DNA from 3 places in the Planococcus rifietoensis genome. Region 1 is predicted to be linked to each of the others. Evidence: riboswitches for the same ligand, from Rfam matches in the RefSeq annotation. Region 1 holds a riboswitch; each other region holds the start of a gene.

Evidence for each region. Region 1 has a riboswitch for S-adenosylmethionine ahead of AUC31_RS15485 (ABC transporter substrate-binding protein). Riboswitches for the same ligand answer to the same signal wherever they lie in the genome.
Region 2: another riboswitch for S-adenosylmethionine. It lies ahead of AUC31_RS01390 (bifunctional homocysteine S-methyltransferase/methylenetetrahydrofolate reductase); the one in region 1 lies ahead of AUC31_RS15485 (ABC transporter substrate-binding protein).
Region 3: another riboswitch for S-adenosylmethionine. It lies ahead of AUC31_RS10340 (methionine biosynthesis PLP-dependent protein); the one in region 1 lies ahead of AUC31_RS15485 (ABC transporter substrate-binding protein).

Annotation. Positions count from the first base shown of each region.
Region 1 is NZ_CP013659.2:3,114,772-3,121,313, forward strand. Features, by position in the region: gene AUC31_RS15475 (ABC transporter permease) at 1-158, opposite strand, end outside; gene AUC31_RS15480 (ABC transporter permease) at 182-1,126, opposite strand; gene AUC31_RS15485 (ABC transporter substrate-binding protein) at 1,220-2,800, opposite strand; SAM riboswitch class I at 3,081-3,183, opposite strand; gene AUC31_RS15490 (alpha/beta hydrolase) at 3,284-4,051, opposite strand; gene mmuM (homocysteine S-methyltransferase) at 4,208-5,161, opposite strand; gene AUC31_RS15500 (amino acid ABC transporter ATP-binding protein) at 5,204-5,941, opposite strand; gene AUC31_RS15505 (amino acid ABC transporter permease) at 5,941-6,542, opposite strand, start outside.
Region 2 is NZ_CP013659.2:272,084-278,625, reverse strand. Features, by position in the region: gene metH (methionine synthase) at 1-2,121, opposite strand, end outside; gene AUC31_RS01390 (bifunctional homocysteine S-methyltransferase/methylenetetrahydrofolate reductase) at 2,114-3,961, opposite strand; SAM riboswitch class I at 4,064-4,164, opposite strand; gene AUC31_RS01385 (DUF6920 family protein) at 4,268-5,101, opposite strand; gene AUC31_RS01380 (acyltransferase family protein) at 5,249-6,542, opposite strand, start outside.
Region 3 is NZ_CP013659.2:2,062,340-2,068,881, reverse strand. Features, by position in the region: gene AUC31_RS10345 (aminotransferase class I/II-fold pyridoxal phosphate-dependent enzyme) at 1-967, opposite strand, end outside; gene AUC31_RS10340 (methionine biosynthesis PLP-dependent protein) at 960-2,084, opposite strand; SAM riboswitch class I at 2,161-2,263, opposite strand; gene AUC31_RS10335 (antibiotic biosynthesis monooxygenase family protein) at 2,461-2,766, shown strand; gene AUC31_RS17870 (hypothetical protein) at 2,763-3,131, shown strand; gene AUC31_RS10325 (cobalamin B12-binding domain-containing protein) at 3,136-3,786, shown strand; gene AUC31_RS10320 (STAS domain-containing protein) at 3,764-4,525, shown strand; gene AUC31_RS10315 (cation diffusion facilitator family transporter) at 4,672-5,616, shown strand; gene AUC31_RS10310 (ArsR/SmtB family transcription factor) at 5,796-6,146, shown strand; gene arsC (arsenate reductase (thioredoxin)) at 6,227-6,542, shown strand, end outside.

The DNA of each region.
Region 1 (6,542 bases):
TCGGTGCCGAACCAATGCGCCGCCGAAGGGCCGGTCAAGCGCTGTTCCGGGGAAATCGCGGCCGGCGAGAAAGGCAGCCAGGAACTGGCGGTGATCGCCGCAAGCGCGACAAGTACCAGCATGGCCATCGCCAATAGATTCGTTTTCTTAGTAAACATCGGTTTCGTCTCCTTCCAAATAGTCAATCATAGCGGATGCGCGGATCGAGGAACGTGTAGAGCAAATCCACCAATAAATTGACGAATACATAAATACCGGCAATGAACAGCACAATTCCCTGGACGACTGGGTAATCGCGCCGGTGGATGGAATCGACCAAGAGCTGGCCGATGCCCGGAATCGTGAACAAAGTCTCGATGATGACCGTGCCGCCAAGCAAGCCGGCCACGGTAGCGCCGAGTACCGTCGTCGTCGGGATCAAGGCATTGACGAAGACATGGCGCATCAATACTTCACGTTCCTTTACGCCTTTCGCGCGCGCCGTTTTGATGTAATCCTGATTGACCGAATCGAGCATGCTGTCGCGCAGCATCCGCGCGATGATGCCCACTTCGACGATCGCTAGTACAAACGACGGCAGCAAAATATGGTGAAGCCATGCATCCGCCCCTTCCGCAAACGGCACATAGCCGGCCACCGGAAAGATCGGCAGCGCAACGCCGAAGCCAAGCACCAATAGCGTCGCGAGCCAGAATTCCGGGACGGATACGCCGAACAAGGAAACCGATGTGAAGATCGGATCCAAGACGGTCTTGCGCAGCGCGACGATGAGGATCGCCACTGGAATGGCAATGGCGAGCAAAATCACCGTCGACAGCGCCATCAAGCTGAAGGTCGGCCCGAAATTCTCAGCGATCAGCGAGGTCACCGATTGCGAAGAGTAAACGGAAGTTCCGAGATCCCCCGTGATGACTTGTGAAAACCAATTGAAGAATTGGACATAAAGCGCTTGGTCCAAGCCCAGTTCACGCTCCAAATCAGCAATCGCTTCCGGTGAACTGTCTTCTCCTAAAATGAGAAACGCCGGGTTACCGGGAGTCAAATGCACGATCATAAAGACGATGACACTGACGACCAGCATGACGGGAATCACCGACAACAACCGGCGAATCGTGTAGTTCAGCATTGCGTGTTCCCCCTTCTCCATAAAAGGAAGAAAATCGCCAGCATCGTTCCTGACGATTTTCTTCTCTTAGTTATCCTGTTTGATGGCTCGTTTTTAATTGGTTTTATACGTATTCCAGAAGCGCGGGCCGTACCATTCGCTATAGTCGTGGATATCGGTTGTGCGCGCATTCAAGTTCGAGATGTTCGTCACTTTTTCAAACGGCAATTCTTCGTAGAGCGTTTCGTTCAAGCCGGCGAGGATCTGCTGTCGCTCTTCCTCGGATTCCGCTTGTGCCCACTGGGCGATTTGCTCCTGCCATTTCTCGCTGTTGTACCAGCCGCTGCTGTTCGAATCCTGGCTCAACATGCCTGCCTGGTTCGGCGAGAAGAACGGGGACCATCCGACGACAACGAGATCCCAATTGGTAGCCTCTCCCCATTTCTCAAGGTATGTTGCCCATTCATAGGATTCCAGCTCGACCGCAAAGCCGGCTGCTTCAAGCTGCTGTTCAGCGATCTCGGCAATTTTCTTATAGTCGTTGGAATCGCTTGAGAAGATAATTTTGATCGGCTCACCGTCGTAGCTGCTTTCTTCCAATAAGCGTTTCGCTTCATCCACATCGTAGGATAGGAAGCCGTCTGTGTTTTCTTCCGAATACAGGGCAGTTTGGTTCGGCGTAAACAACGCGCCGTCCAATTCGTAAAATTCCTCGTTGCCGTATGTTGCTTTGGCAATCGCTTCTTTATCGAGTGCAGCGTTCAATGCCTGGCGCACTTGCAAGTCATCGAAAGGCGCTTCCGATTTATCCGGCGTCAACACCGTATAGCCGTTAGTGGCGGTGCCTGCTTCGATATTCGGCGTGCTTTCAATCACTTCGTACAAATCGAGCGGCACTTCATCGCCGAAATCGTAAAGCCCGGTTTTCAAGCCATTAACCACCACTTGAGGGTCTTTGACGATCTTGAAATGGACCGAATCCACATACGCTTTTTTCTCTCCCGTCAAACCGCTTGTCTCATCGGTTCTGGATGCATAGTCGTCGTATTTGGAAAGTACGATTTCATCGCCGCGCTTCCACGAATCAAACTGGAAAGGCCCGGTGCCGATATACTGGTCATGGTCGAGCGGCTTTTCGCCGGCCGCTTCAGCGATTGCTTTCGGCAAGACGACTGCAGCCGATTTCGGGGCAGCCAAATCGGAAAGCAAGGAGCTATAGGCTTTGTTCAATTGAATGGTCAATTGCGAGCCGTCTGCTTCTACGGACTCCACGTGGTCGTTGGTGATCTTGCCGACAGATGACACTTTCAGCCAACGTTCGATGGACGCTTTGGCATCTTCTGCCGTTACTGGTTCCCCGTTATGGAAAGTTACGCCTTCACGCAAATTAATCGTGTAGGTTTTTCCGTCTTCGCTCACTTCATAATCTTCCGCGAGCAGCGGTGCCGCTTCAAAATCCTGGTTCAAGGCAAACAAGCCTTCATAAATATGCCAGCCGATTTTGCGAGCGGCACTTTCCCCTGTATACATCCAATCGAGCGTGTTCGGATCTGCGCCGATCGCCACATTCAATTCTCCGCCTTCTACAGGTTCTGAAGCTGCGCCTGAATCTGATGGGCTTGCTTCACTGCCGGAACAACCGGCCAATCCGATAAGTGCAATTAACGTGATAACTAAAAAGATGATATTCTTCACGATGTTCCTCCTTATGATTTAAAAAATAATGATGCCTCGAGTATGTATGCAACTGCTTAAAAGCCTATCCAAGTTCCCAGATTTTCAATGAAGCGTCGAAGTGTTGATGCGCCAATCTGCCGCTCAAGCTCCGACGGTATTTCGAAAACCATTTGTCCACTGAAGGCACCTCCTTCGCCAAAAATAATTTATCTTACCTGTTTACTTGGTTTTAACGTAATAAAAAAACCCCTTCTTCTTTTCGACAAGAAGAGGAGTGGTTTCATACGTTCGATCGCCTCTCTTATCTCTGTACGCGCGGTACAAGGAATTAGCACAGTGCCGCATTGCGGTCTGCTGCTTTGACGTCTCAGGGCCAGTCCCTCAGTCAATCTCGATAAGATGATTAAATTGTAAAGTTCATGTTACGGCCCTTGATCCAGCTTGTCAACATTATTTTGAAGAAATTGAATTTATTTACATGACGCTGAAATTCGATTTGGTTTACGCTTGCCGTCCTGCCGGCAAAACACTCGACTGTTCGATCCATTCAATAGATTTGGCGACGATAAAATCCAATTCATGGTCCATGGAAGCGATGTGATAGGAATTATGGAGTTCGTGCTTGAACGCGTGTTCTGAACCGACCTTGCCGAGAATATAATCGGTGTTGGCTGGCGGTACGACATGATCTTCAAGCGACTGGAAACACACGACCGGGCAGTGGACTTCGCCGAGCTTTGCGCGGACAGCATCCATATAGCCGAGCAATTGCTGATACGCTTTGACCGGCGCTTGCCCGTAAGTGATTTCCACCGCATCCGCTTTTTTAATATCGGGCGCATCTTCTGTGACGTAAGCATGGGCCGGGCGGCTGCGGTAAGTTTCAAACTGCGGGATGTCGATCGCCGGATTGATCAACGCGATGCCACGGATTTCAGAATGGCGGCTGGCCAGATCCAAGCTCAAGGTGCCGCCCATCGATTGCCCAATGACAAAGACCGATGTGCATGTTTGCTTGAGTTCTAAATAGGCCTGCTCGACACTCTGGAACCAGTCCTCATTAGAGAATGGTTGCAGGTCCTTGAAATGGGTGCCATGGCCTGGCAGCCGCGGACAGGAAACCGTATAGCCTTGCTTGCCGAGCGCTTCGCCTAACTCCCTAACGCTTTGCGGCGTGCCGAGAAACCCGTGGCACAGTAGGATGCCGGTGCCGCCGCCTTTCAGAAAGAAGGCTTCCGCCCCTTGGATGACAGGATATTGTTCGTTCATGCAATCCCTCCTTCAGCTGTTTAAAAATCAGGAGGCCCACTAGCTGCCTTTAATGTGAAGTAATGCGAAAAAAGCTTATTCACATTAGACTATATTTAAAACCTACTTGTCAACTAGGTTTTATAAAATGAACGATCACCCGCATCAGGAGCTGCCTTAAACTTCCGAAGCCTTCCCTTGGCGCGCCCACGAGGCGATCGCTGCAATATCATCGGGAGTCGTGCTGCAACAGCCGCCGATGATATCTGCTCCTGCTTTATGCCAGGCTTTCGAATTAGCTGAAAACGCACCAGCTGACGGTTCTTCGCTCCAGGTTTTGCTTATCGGGTCGTAAGTGGCGCCGGAATTCGGATAAACGATGACCGGTTTGGAAGACGCGCTTTTCACTTCCTGGATCAAGGATTCGATAAACTGCGGAGCTGTGCAATTAATGCCGATTGCCGCCACTTGCGGTTGTTGCTCGAGCCATTTTGCACAATCCGCGATCCGCTCCCCGTCGCTGATATGGAACTCATCTTTCGCACTGAATGTGAACCAGGCAGACACTTGCGGGAATTCTTCCAGCACGCTCACGATCGCTTTCGCTTCCGCAAGGCACGGCAAAGTTTCGCACGCTAAAATATCCGCTCCTGCTTCCACCAGCACCCGGATGCGCTCTCTATGAAATGCGGCCAATTGCTCTTCGCCAATCGCATAGCCGCCGCGGTATTCAGACCCGTCCGATAAAAATGCGCCGTACGGGCCGACTGATGCCGCCACTAAAGGCTTGGGCCTGTCCGAGCGATCCGCTGCAGCGCCCCAAAACTCGTCGCGCGCTTGTGTTGCCAACTCGACAGACTTCGTGATCAATGCGATCGCTTGTGATTCTGTCAGCCCTCTCTCCTGATAGCCTTCAATAGTCGCCTGGTAACTGGCCGTAATGGCACAATCCGCCCCAGCCTGGAAATAATCCACATGCACTTTCTTGATTAACTCCGGATTTTCCATCAATATTTTCGCTGACCATAAAGAATCATTTAAATTGCATCCATAGTTTTCAAGTTCTGTCGCCATAGCCCCGTCCACGATGAGGACCGGGAACTCGTTCAATATCTGTTCAATCGGGTTCATTCCAAACCATCCTTCCGCTCTCAGTCGTTTCACTTTATTCCCTCAGCCTTGGACGGCTTTCCCTAAAAATTGTCTCGTTCTTTCAACGGCGGGCTCAGTGAAAATTTGCTCAGCCGTGCCTTGCTCAATAATGACGCCGTCTTCCATAAAGATGACGCGGTCCGAAATTTCCCGCGCAAAACTCAATTCATGGGTCACGATGAACATCGTTTTTCCGGTGTCCGCGACGCGGCGGATGGTGGCCAATACTTCATCGACCAGTTCAGGGTCCAATGAAGAAGTCGGTTCGTCGAATAACAGCACTTCCGGGTCCAAAGCCAGCGCACGGGCGATGCCGACACGCTGCTGCTGGCCTCCGGACAATTGCGCAGGGTAATGGCTCAGTTTAGACGACAAGCCGACCTGCTCGAGCATCTCGATGCCTTTCTTGTCAGCAGCGTCTTTTTTCATCCGCTTGACGCTCGTCAAACCGACGGAGACATTTTGCAGCACAGTCAGATTCTTGAACAGGTTGTATTGCTGGAACACCATGCCCGTTGCAGTCCTGAGCGCGAAGATTTCCTTTTTCTTGGCGGTGGCCGCATCCACCCGCTTTCCGCCGATTTCCACGATGCCGCTCGTCGGATCTTCGAGAAAATTGATGCAGCGCAACAACGTCGACTTCCCGGAACCACTTGGCCCGAGGACCGCCACCACTTCGCCTTTTTCGACGGTTAAATCGATGCCTTTCAACACATGCTGGCGATCGTAATATTTATGCAGCTTCTCCAATTTGATCATCAGGCAATCCCTCTTTCATATCTGCGTGCACGCTTCTCGATCTTCACCAATAATCGCTCGACGGCAATGCATAAGATCCAATAGACGATCGAGACGGCGATATACACCTCAAAGAACGCCAAGCCGCGGGAGCCGAGGATTTTTGCCTGCCCCATGATATCGATGACGCCGATGATGAACACGAGCGAGGTGTCTTTGATGGTGCTGATGAACATATTGCCGAGGTTCGGGATCGCTACCGTCAAGGCCTGTGGAAAGACGATCTTCAGCATCATCTGCACAGGCGTCATGCCGATTGCTTTGGCGGCTTCGAACTGGCCGCGGTCGACCGATTCGATCGCCGAACGGATCGTCTCGGATAAATACGCGCCCAAATTGATGGAAAAGGCCATCAAGGCATAGAATTCCGGCGCGATGCTATTGACGTCCGCCGACTGAAGCCAGCCGTATTCGCTCTGAAGAAAATAAATGATTTTCGGAATCCCGTAAAACACCAGGTAAATCTGCACCAATAACGGCGTCCCCCGGATAAAGGAAATATAGATCGACGTGATGACGCTGAGCACGGGCACTTTGTAGATTTTGATCAATGCCGCAGCCA
Region 2 (6,542 bases), 660 kb from region 1:
CGCTTTCTTTTCCATAAAGCCTTCGAGATAGGACACAGCCGCTTTCATGACGCCGGCTGATTGCAGCACTTCTGCGACAATCAGCTGGTTGTCGTTGAACAAGCGCCCGACTTCCGCCATGCCTTCCATGAGCGGGCCGTTGATGATCTCGAGCGGGTCTTCGTACATCTCGCGCGCTTTCTCAAGATCGGGGATGAGCCCTTCTTTCGTGCCTTCGAGAATATAGTAAGCGAGGCGCTCCGGCACGGTATCCGGAATATCGTCCTCGGTTTTTTCCTTTTTCTTATCGCGGTAGAAATCCGTGAAGTCCGCCAAGTTTTTGTCGGTCGTCTCGAACAATAACTCTTCCGCCATCTTCACTTCTTCTTTCGGAATCGATGCAAAGCGCTCGAGCTTCTCGGTGTTGACGATTGCGTAATCAAGCCCGGCTTGCGTGCAATGGTAGAGATAAACGGCATTCAATACTTCGCGGCCGACCGGCGGCAAGCCAAACGACACATTCGACACACCGAGAATCGTCAAAGCGCGCGGCAGCTTTTCCTTGATGAGGCGGATGCCTTCGACCGTTTCAACCGCCGAGCCGATGTATTGCTCGTCGCCTGTTCCGACCGGGAACACGAGAGGATCGAAAATGATGTCTTCCGGTGCGAGCCCCCATTTTTCCGTCAGCAAGTGATACGAGCGTTCCGCAATTTCGAGTTTGCGCTCACGCGTCACCGCCATGCCGATTTCGTCAATCGTGCCGACGACGACCGAAGCGCCGTATTTTTTCACGAGCGGCATGACCGCATCAAAACGTTCTTCCCCGTCTTCCAAATTGATCGAGTTGATGATCGCTTTGCCTTGGGAGAATTTCAGCGACGCTTCGATAACGTCTTCATCCGTGGAGTCGATGACGAGCGGCACTTTCACTTTTTTGACGACTTCCTGCATGAATGCCGCCATGTCTTCAAGTTCGTCGCGGTCCGGGTTCGCCAGGCAAATATCGATGACGTGCGCACCGTTCTTCACTTGGGCGCGTGCGATTTCCGCCGCTTCCTCGAATTTCCCTTCGATAATGAGCCGCTTGAATTTGCGCGAACCGATGACGTTCGTGCGTTCGCCGACAAATAGCGGACGCATCGACTCGTCGTATTCGAGCACTTCGATGCCTGACACCGCATGTCCATGGCTCGTTTCATTGCGCTCGCGCGGAGCCAGCCCGTCGACCGCTTCACGCACTGCCGCAATATGTGCTGGTGTCGTGCCGCAACAGCCGCCGACGACATTGAGCCAGCCTTTTTCAGCAAAGCCGCGCAGTTTTTTCGACAAAGATTCCGGCGTCTCGTGGTAATGCCCTTCCTCGTCCGGCAGTCCGGCGTTCGGGTAGCAGCTGACATAGCCTGTCGACAGTTCAGACAGCGAACGCAAATGATCGGTCATGAATTCCGGCCCTGTCGCACAGTTCAAACCGACAGAAAGCGGCTTGATATGTTCGATCGACACGTAAAAGGCTTCAATCGTCTGTCCAGCAAGCGTTGTGCCCATCGGTTCGATCGTCCCTGAAATCATCACCGGCAATTCCACTCCGGTTTCTTCAAAGGCATCGCGTATCGCGATCGTCGCCGCTTTGACATTGAGCATATCCTGGCTCGTCTCAAGGAGTAGTAAATCCGCGCCCCCTTCGATTAAGGCTTTCGCCTGTACCTGGAAATCGGTTTTTAATTCGTCGAATGTAATGCCGCCTGTTACCGACAAAGTTTTCGTCGTCGGGCCGAGTGCGCCCGCAACAAAGCGCGGCCATTCCGGCGTCGAATATTTCGCTTGGCTGATTTTAGCGATTTCCACCGCTTTTTGATTGATTTCCGCTGCACGATGACCGAGCCCGTATTCATCCAAAACGACTGGCGTGCCGCCGAATGTGTTTGTGCAGATGATGTCAGCGCCCGCTTCCAAATAAGCGTCGTGCACCCCTTCAAGCACATCGGGTCGGACAATATTCAAGTATTCATTGCAGCCGTCGTATTCTTCGCCACCGAAATCCTCGGCAGACAAATCTGCATTTTGGATCATCGTCCCCATTGCACCGTCGATGATGAGGATGCGTTTTTCGAGCTGCTGTTCAATTAAATGTTTAGGCATAGGCACGATCGCTCGCTTTCTTTAAATCTAGTTGTCGGATGTGGCGGATCAATTCCACCGTCATGTCGTAGCGCACAAATGGCGTGATCAAATAAATGCCGTTGAACAATTCCGCTGCGGTATCGATCAATTCTTTCGCGATTTGGATGCCTTCCGCGGTCGATTTTTCTTTGTCTTCGCCGCAAGCCCTCATGCGGTCAAGTGCCTCTTCCGACAATTTGATGCCCGGTACTTCATTATGCAGGAAGTCGGCGCTGCGTATGCTCGTCAGCGGCATGACCCCAAGGAAAATCGGCGTGTCCAGATGCTTTGTCGCCTCGTGGATCTCGATGATTTTCTCTTTCGTATAGACCGGTTGTGAAATGAAATAATCCGCCCCGGCTTCGATTTTTTTCTCGAGCCTTTGAACAGCTCGCTCCACCACGCGGACGTTCGGGTTGAACGCGGCAGCGACCGAGAAATTCGCTTTTTTCCGGAGCGGTTTCCCGGAGAATGAAATGCCTTCGTTGAGCTTTTTGATGAGCTGGATCAATTCTAGGCTCGAGACATCATAGACGCTTGTCGCACCCGGAAAATCGCCGACTTTTGTCGGATCACCCGTAACGGCGAGTATGTCGTGGATACCAAGTGCGTTCAGCCCCATGATATGTGATTGCAGGCCGATCAAATTGCGGTCTCTACAGGTAATATGCGCAAGAGGTCTGACATCCTGCTTATGCTTGAGGATCGAGCCCATCGCCATATTACTGATGCGCGGCGAGGCCAGTGAATTGTCGGCCATCGTGATGGCATCGATGCCTTCTGCGTCCAATGCTTTTGAACCTTCAAGGAATTTCTCGACATCCAAATGGCGCGGCGTATCGAGTTCGACGATGATGGTCCGCTCGGTTTTCGCTTTTTCGTGCAAAGGCTTGTCTTTCAAGGCTTCCGCTTCACGGATGACGATCGGCTTTTTCTCTTCGACTTTCTTTTCGGTGATCGGCTGCAAATGGCCAATGCGTTTTTTCACCGCTTCGATATGCTTTGGCGTCGTGCCGCAACAACCGCCAATGAGGCGCACGCCTTCTTCGCGCAAAAGCAATGCCGCACGGCCGAAATAATCGGCTTCCGATTCATAGACGATGCGCCCGTCTTCAATATCCAATAGCGAAGCGTTCGGGTAAGCGGACAAAAAGGCTTTTTCCGGCAGTTCGACGCCTTCAAACGCCTGGATCGTATGGTGCGGGCCGAGACGGCAATTAACGCCGACAATTTCTGCGCCGAGCGCATCGAGCCGTTTCAATCCTTCGTTCAAGCTCATGCCGTTTTGCAAGATGCCGGGTTCGTGCATCGATAATTGCGCGATTAGCGGGGCGTCGGTCAGTTTCTTCAGATGGCTAACGGTCGCCGCCAGTTCCTCGAAATCATAATACGTCTCAAGCAGCAAGCCATCCGGGTCGCCGGACAATAGATGCTGTGCTTGCTGGTCGACCATGGCGACGATTTCATCCAAAGTCGCATCGCTTTTGCGGATGCCGCGGATGCCGCCGATTGTGCCGAGCACGAATTGCCCGCCGTCTTTTGCGGCTTTATTGGCGATCGCAATCGCCGCTTTATTGATCGCTTCGGTCTGTTCTTCGAGTCCATAGCGCGCCAGTTTATGGGCATTCGCCCCGTATGTGTTCGTTTGGATGATGTCCGCCCCGGCCGCAATATAGTCGCGGTGGATCTTCTCAATCACTTCCGGGCGCTGGATGTTCAATTCCTCGTTGCAGTATTCGATACCGTAGGAGTACAACAGCGTTCCCATAGCGCCGTCCGCCGTCAGCATCCGTTTTTTCAGTTCATCTAATAGCATGATTCGTCCTCCTCTGTCTGTTTGGCCGTGCAGCTGCGGACGCATCGATATAAACAAAAAAAGCCTTCCATGAAAAAGAAGGCTTTACGATATCGGACTCGTTCCTTTTCATCTGCCAGGCGTGTGCCTGCTGGAATTAGCACCTGACCTAACGGCTGGTTGCTGAAGCGTCATCGGGCCAGTCCCTCGACTTCTCTAGATAAGAATTCACTATGCAGTTTTTAGTATTCCCACATGATACCCCCTGTGGTGATTTGGGTCAAGGTGATTTATCAAAAAACAAAGAACTTTCTGTTACATTTCTGCTGCCTACCAGGCATCCGGGACACGCGGGTTGAATTTGGCGGCTTCGACGGTGAATTTGTACCAAGTGAAGGCTTGACCGTCGATGATCCAGGTGATGTCGATGCGCCGCGGGATTTCGATGCCGTCCACTGTTTGCCATTCATGCACTTCTGCGATGCACGGCAAGCGCTTGGCATCTTCGCCGACCTCTTTATAGCGCATCGCACGCGCCCGCTTCATGCGCCCTGTTTCATCAAACTCGAACGTTACATTGGCGGTCGACCCGTTATAGGTCATTTCCGCTTCCACTGAACGTTCGTTGCTGTTCAAAAACCGCACATACGGGCTGAACACTAGCCCCGGCAGCCAGGCCATTTCCATTAAAAAGCGCTGCAATGCCGATTCATCAAGCTTGCCGTCGGGAATTGCCCGGTTGATCGGCACGAGCCCCGCAAAGCGGATGCGCATGCCCGCACGGCCATCCCGAAAACTGTCAGACCCTGTGACGAACAAGCCGTCCACTTTCATGCGCGCTTTCCAATAAAACGACGGCGGGTCGACAAAACTGTATTGCTCGGCGGTCGATTCGCTCCATTCTTCCTGGTCGGGTTTGGTTTTCATCCAGCCCTCTTGCTTTACATAAACGCCCATCACCTGTTCACGGCCGACCGCGCCGCTGACTTCCAGCCATTTGGAGATCGGTTTCGGGAGATTGTCCGTTCTTGCCTGTTCCACTTCCCCGGCGTGCCGGACTTCCGGCCACGTCGGCTTGACGAGCCGCGTCATGTCTTTGTACTTTCGGTAAGCTCCGTATGCCCCAAGCGTTGTCAATGCTAAAACCGGCCATCTGCGTTTCATGCCACATACCCCTCTCCGATTTTGCTGCGCGTTCTCCGTAAACGGTTTCCTTTGTAACTCTTTCGACGCAGCACTTATTTTCCCTGCTCGGCGCCGCAATAGAAAACGCCTCCGGAAGATAGTCCTTCCGGAGGCGTTCGGTATTCATCAGTTTAAATTTTCAAGAGCCGGTTCAAGATGTTCTTTCAACGCCGGCCCCATTGTTTGTGAATAAAGCGTCGTCAAATGATGCTTATCCCGGTAGACGAGTACATTGCCGACCACAGGCGGGCACGTATCGTCCGTACAGAAATATTCGGACATATCGGCAAACGTCACATTGTTCGGGATGCCTTCCGTATTTTCCCACGGCACGACATCCGCCAAAGCTTTGTCGCGTTCCACCGAACAATTGTCGACGTTCAATTCATCGAGACAGAGCGTCGGGTCGACTTTCATGCGCGGGTTGTCGCGCACCGCGAAAATCTCCGCGACCCCTTCGAACTCTTTCCACTTATTGATATACCCTTTTGGCACCGTATCGCCAGAATTCACCGTCGCTGTCGTGAAGATCAAATCAGGCGGTTCTGCCATCAGGCGCTCTTGCAGATTATCATTCCACGTCATGCACGCTTCATCCAGCTGGCCGTCGAAATCGCCGCTTGAGAATCGGCAGGCATCTTTGTTATAGACATCGATGCGCATGTTCATTTCTTCTGCGACTGCTTCAAGCGCCGGGAACCAGTGCCCCGAATGCGATCCGCCGACCAAGGCCACGACATGCTCAGGGTTTTCCGTTACGCCAAACGAACATTCCTTGAGTTTCGAGCTGACACTGCCTGTCAAGAAGCAGTCTTTATCGCTATAGAATGTCGGCAAGTCTTCTTTCGCCGATAAAAAGTCTGGCTGCAGTTCCGCATCTTCTGCCGGCTGGATATTTTCCAATACGGCGCGGGCGCCGGGATTGTCTTCGATTGTTACCGGTTCGCTATTGCTGCTGCTCGCTTGGACGAAGACGCCCCACGAAAGGCCGACCAGAATTGCCGGTGTCATCAACGCGACCAATACTTTCGACAAGCGCTTTTTCGAATGCTTGACCGGCATCTCGCGCACCGGTTTTTCGACGAGTCGGATGGTCATGATCGACAAAACGAGCGTGATGGCCAAAATGCCGATGCCGCCAAGTGTTGTGACCGTTTCCGTATTGAAATAGGCATAGTAAAACACCAGCAACGGCCAATGCCATAAATAAAAGCCATAGGAAATGCTGCCGAAATACTGGAACGGCTTCGAACCAAGCAATTTCTGAACACCGAATGCCTGGCCATTTTCACTGGCGATAATAACCAAGATCACGCCACCGGTCGGCAGCAATGCCGCAAATCCCGGAAACACCGTCGATACAGGAAGCACCATACCGGTGAATGAGATAATCGCAAGCCCTACCCAACCCATGATGAGA
Region 3 (6,542 bases), 1.1 Mb from region 1:
TGACGGCGAACACAGGAATTTCCAAAGCATCTACGAGAATGCGGGCGGCGTCCTTATCTGCTAGGCGGAATGACAGCACACAGCCTGCGTGGCTAGCCTGACGCTTATGGATCGGGTTTCCGGGATGGAACGAGAAGCCGGGATAATAGACTTCTTCGACAAGCGGGTGCCTATGCAGATACTCGGCAATGCGTGCGGTCGTCTCGCCGGATTGTTTTGTGCGGGCGCCGAGCGTTTTGATGCCTTGGATCAATGTATAGGAATCCTGTGCGCCGAGCACAGATCCGAATGTATTTTGGATGAATGCCAATTGTTCCCCAAGCCCAGCATCTTTTGTTACCGCAAGGCCAGCGGTGATGTCGCTATGACCGGAGAGGAACTTCGTCGCGCTGTGGAGCACGATATCCGCACCGAGTTCGAGCGGATTCTGATATAGCGGTGTCATGAACGTGTTGTCGACGAAAGTCATGGCATCGTTTGCTTTGGCTAGTTTCGCAGCCATTTCGATATCGGTAATTTTCATGACGGGATTGGAAGGCGTTTCAATGTATACCACTTTCGTGTTCGGCTGGAACGCTGCGGCTACTTCGCCAAGGTCGGTCATGTCGACGAACGTGTAATCGACTTTGAATTTTTCCAGCACTTCCGTAATGAAGCGATAAGTGCCGCCGTAAACATCTTCCGAGACCAGCACATGATCACCGGCTTTCAACAGCATGAAGGCCGATGAGATGGCTGCCATGCCGGAAGAAAAGGCCAAGCCCCGCGCACCGCCTTCAAGTTTGGCGATCGTTTCTTCAAGCGATTTGCGCGTTGGGTTGCCGGAGCGGCTGTAATCAAACGGACCGAACGAATCGATGCTTTCCTGATGGAAAGTCGATGATAAATAAATCGGCACATTGACTGCGCCCGTTAATGGATCAATGCCTGCTGAATGGATCAATTTCGTCTCGCGTCGTTCACTCATGGGAAACGACCTCCTTTTCCAGTTTGGCCAAGGCTTGTGACAAATCAGCGATCAAATCTTCTGCCTGCTCGACGCCTACAGAGAAGCGGAGCAGGCGGTTACAGACGCCGCGTGCCGTGCGTTCTGCGACCGGCATATCGGCGTGGGTCTGCGTCGCGGGATACGTGATGAAACTTTCCACACCGCCGAGACTCTCGGCGAATGTGATGAGCGACAGGTTCTCGAGAAATGTCCCGACCCATTGTTCTTCGCGCAGGCGGAACGACAGCATGCCGCCTTTTCCAGGGTATAGTACGTCTGTCACGGTCTCTTGAGTTTCCAGAAAACGGGCGAGTTCTTTAGCGTTCGCTTCGTGCTGGCGCATGCGCAGCGGCAAGGTTTTCAAGCCGCGGATCAACAGCCAGGAATCGAGCGGCGACAGCACTGCGCCGGCTGAGTTATGGGCGTTGAAAAGCTGCTCGCATAAATCCTCGCCTTTTGCGGCGACTAGCCCAGCAAGCACATCGTTATGGCCGCCGATGTATTTGGTGGCGCTATGGAGCACGATATCGGCGCCGATTGCGAGCGGCTGCTGGAGAAAGGGCGTCAAAAAGGTATTGTCGACGATCAGCAAAAGCTTGTGGCGTTTCGCCAATTGTGCATACAATTCCAAATCGATCTCCTGCATCAATGGGTTGGTTGGGGTTTCAATGAAAATCGCTTTTGTCTTGTCAGTGATTTTCGCTTCAGCTGTTTTCGGATCGATGAAGGAATCGTAAACGGGGCGGATATGGTATTTCTCTTCATATTGTTCCAGCAGGCGGTAGGTGCCGCCATAAATATCTTCAGGAAGCAAAATTTCATCGTTCGGACGGAACAGGGAGAGGACCAGCTGGATCGCGGCCATTCCAGAACTGCAGGCAAAGCCTGCGTCGCCGCCTTCTAAATTCGCGATCCCTTCTTCGAGAAGCTGGCGTGTCGGATTTTTCGTCCGTGTATAATCATAGCCTGTGGATTTGCCAAGGCCTTCGTGTTCGTAGGCGGTAGAAAGATAAATCGGGGGATTGACCGCCCCGGTGCGTTGGTCGCTGCGGTTGCCGAGTTGTACCAGGCGTGTTTCTAAGCTATGTTGTGTCATGATCCTCATCCTTTCAAATCAAAAAGCAGGGGCTTTCTTCTATGATAAGAAGAAAGCCCCTGCCGTATATGCTATCTTCTCATCTACTAGGCTTCACCTATTGGAATTAGCACCGTGACAAACACGTCCGGTTGCTGAGACTTCACAGGGCCAAATCCCTCCATCTCTCTCGATAAGAATCATTTTATATAGTTGTGGTTGGTTGATGTTTTCCATCATACGGCAATTACTTTCGAAACACAAGCGGAATATTGAAAATAGTCTTATAAATGTCCCAGAGTCGCTCGCTTTTATTCCGGAAGCTGAAATGGTATGCTGAGGTATACTTTTATCCTGCCCAGCTTATACAAAGCTAGTTGCAAAGGGGTTCTGAATTATGTACATCGTCACATCGACCGTCATTGTGCCTGAAGATAAAGTGCAAGACGTCATAGAAATATACCAAAAACGATCGCGCCGTGTAGACCAGGCGGAAGGCTTCACTTCATTCCGGCTGATCCAAAACACGAAAAAGCGCCATGAATTGACCGTCCACTTGGAATGGCAATCCAAACAAGCCTACATGAACTGGGTCAAGAGCCAGGAGTTCAAGGAAATCCATGATTTGGAGAAGAATTATCCAGACCAGGAACTCGCGGGCATCGTCCCGAAAGTCCATCAATACGAAGTGGTGGCCGAATGAACCAGAAACAAAAACAGCAAATCGCGACCGACACGGCAGACGGTATATACGAAGCGTACCCGAATTTATGGGAACGTTTCGGCGATAAGGGATATGAACATACCGTCAAAGACAATCATCACCACTTGGATTACCTCGAAACCGCGTGGGAGCTGCAAAGCGAGCAATCCTTTCTAGACTATGCACTCTGGCTCGAGACGGTGCTCGTGAGCCGCAATGTCGAAACTGCGCTCATCATCGATAATTTTCAGCGGCTTATCGAAATTGTGCCGCGCTATACCGAAACAACGCAAGGAGATTTCATGCGGGGCTGCCTCGATCGCGCAGTCCGGTTATTGGAGCTCCCTCCACATAAAAGGGGCTGATCAAATGAACGAGTCAACACAGCTTTCGGATCTTTTCCTGCAGGGGCAGGAAGAGGAAGCTTTAAAATATGTCCAGGCTTTCCTGGAAAGCCATTCACATGAACAGCTCTACGGCGAACTTCTGACGCCGGCGATGTACCGCATCGGGGAATTATGGGAACAAAATGAAATATCGGTAGCGGAAGAGCACTTGGCAACCGCTGTTTGCGATTTTGTCTTGTCCGCTACGGAGCTGCGCAATAAAGATAAGGATGGCCGTAAAAAAGCGATGATCTTTGGCCCAGAAGGCGAAGAGCATTATATCGGACTTAAGATGGTCGCGGCGATGTTCCGTGAAGAGGGCTATGATGTCCGCTATATGGGACCGAATTTGCCGCTCGATTCAGCACTCGAATTGGCCGGTGAATGGCAGCCCGATGTTGTTGCATTGTCGGGTGCACTTGCACACCGCTTGCCGGTTTTGAAAACCTACGCCGAAGCTTTCTCTAAGGTGGACTCAAATCCAGCCGTCCTGATTGGCGGCAGGGCCGTCACTTTGTCGAGCTTTGCTGATTTGCGTATAAAAGGAGCGGTCGTCGTCCGGGAACTTGGTGCGCTCAGGGAATGGATCCGCACTGGAAAGGGGTCGAACGATGACACGCTCTCCACTGGCTGAATGGCCGCTTCCGGCTTTTCAATTAAACAATAGCTTTGCGGTCGTCGATTATTCCCAAGAGGCAGAACAGCTTTTCGGAAAACCAAAAAGATTTTTTGAATTACTCGATGAAGGCAGCCACGCCAAAGCGGAACGCTTGCTGAAAACACGCGGCAGCAAAAAACCTATCGAATTGAATTTCACCACAGCAGCTGGCTTCTTCTTGGCGGACGTCTATTACCGCTGGGATAGCGACTTTTCACTGAATCTTGTACTGGTGCCAAAAGATGACCAAATGGCTGCCATCACGGCTCAATTGATTCGCTTGCGGGGCCGCTTGAAAGAAACGGATTATGAATTGCTCAAGGAAAAAGAACGGTCGGATGCGCTGCTGGATAAAGTGCGTGAACTTTCCGCCCCGTGCATCGCAATCGGCGGAGGCTATGTGCTCATTCCGTTGTTCGGTAATTTGGATGCGAAAAAAGTTGAAGCGATCCGCCCGTATATTGTCACGCGCATCTATGAATACGAAGCCGAAACGGTCGTGATCGATTTGACGGCGATGGGTTCGGTGACGCAAGAAGGCGTCAGTTATCTGGAATCGCTCGTGCAGACCTTGGGCGTCATGGGAATCGATGCGGTCATCACCGGCGTAAAGCCGGACCATGCCCAAAAATTGCATCTGTTGAAACGGGAAATGAATTTGCGTTTTGAAGCATCACTGGAATCCGTCCTGACAACAGCCTCAGAAAATCAGTGATGAAACCGGCCATGGGAGCCGGTTTTTTTATGGTTAGGAAGCCTGGTGACTGGATGTTTGTTTCGTTTTCCATAGGATATCTGGTGATTTTTCGGGAATACATTTAGAGAAAAGGATTATTAAAAGCTGCAGTGGAGGTGTTGGCGATGGGATCATCACATGATCATTCGCATAGCCGCAATAAAAAAACATTGCTGATCGCCTTTTTGATCATCACCAGTTATATGGTGGTCGAGGCGGTCGGCGGATATTTGACGAACAGCCTAGCGCTGCTGGCTGATGCCGGCCATATGCTGAGCGATTCCATTTCGCTGGGTGTTGGCTACCTGGCTTTTTCCATTGGCGAAAAAGCAGCCGACCAAATGAAGACTTACGGCTATAAACGTTTTGAAATTTTAGCGGCAGTCTTTAACGGAGTGACGCTCGTCTTGATTTCACTTTATATTTTCTATGAAGCCTACCACCGGTTTTCAGATCCACCGGAAATTGCTACTTCAGGAATGTTGGCTATCGCGGTCATCGGCTTGCTCGTCAATATCCTCGTCGCGTGGATTTTGATGCGCGGCGGAGATACGAAAGAAAACTTGAATCTCCGTGCCGCTTTTTTGCATGTCTTAAGTGATTTGCTTGGCTCGGTCGGCGCGATTACGGCAGCCCTTTTGATCATTTTCTTCGGGTGGGCATGGGCAGATCCGCTGGCGAGTGTGGTTGTCGCTATCCTCGTCTTGATCAGCGGTTGGCGCGTGACGAAAGAAGCGGTGCATGTCTTGATGGAAGGGACACCAAAAAATGTCGACCTGGAGCAAGTAGCGCAGACAATCGAAGCGTTGCCTGCGGTGAAAAGCATTCATGACTTGCATGTATGGAGCATCACGAGCGGAAAAAATGCCATGTCGGGACATGTAGTCGTCAAAGAACATATCTCGTTCAAAGACAGCCAGCAAGTGCTTAGGGATATTGAACATGCGCTGTTGGAGCTGAAAATCGGCCATGTCACCGTCCAATTGGAAAATGAAGACCACCCACATGACGACTCGATTCGCTGCCAAGGGCAAGAAGAGGCTGAAGCGGCAGGGCATCATCATCACTGAAGAAAAGAATCGGCCACTAAGGAGCGGGAACATGCCGCTCCTTTTTTCTATGGAAATACGTGTTGCATATGTTTTATCATCCAGATCACTGCTTGAACATATAAGTATATGCTGATATGCTGTATTTGGCATTACAGTATTTAACCAGACCTAAGTATAGAAGCGGGGGGAATCATCCGATGGAAGTGAAAGCGCGCGAAATAGAAATTGACAAAGCGAGCATGGTGCTGAAGCTATTGGGCGATAAGACGAGATTGTCGATGGTCAAATTGCTCGAAAAAAACGATTGCTGCGTCTGTGAATTTGTGGAAATCTTCAACGTCAGCCAGTCGGCGATCAGCCAGCACTTGCGTAAATTACGGGATCTTGGGTTGGTGAAAGAAAAACGCAAGGGGCAATGGATTTTCTATTCATTGAACCAGGACAGTGAATTATACGACATGCTCATACAAGTCTTGGCATTCATTCCAAGCCAGGATGAGCGCATCGAGAGATTGGTGGAGCAGGGACTGCGCATTCGTTGTGAGTAATTGTTGATACGAAAAACGCAAGAAGTTGAATAAACATAGAGATACTAAAAACCATTCATGGAACAAGGGAGCTAATCAATATGACGAAAAAAACATTGTACTTTTTATGCACGGGCAATTCATGCCGCAGCCAAATGGCGGAAGGCTGGGGGAAAGAAATTTTGGGCGATGAGTGGCAAGTATTGAGTGCCGGAATCGAAGCGCATGGCTTGAACCCGAACGCCGTAAAAGCGATGAATGAAGTGAATATCGATATTTCGAATCAAACATCTGATGTCATCGACACTGAAATTTTAAACAATGCGGATTTTGTGGTGACGCTTTGCGGCGATGCGGCAGATAAATGCCCAATGACGCCGCCTCATGTAAAACGCGACCACTGGGGCTTTACGGATC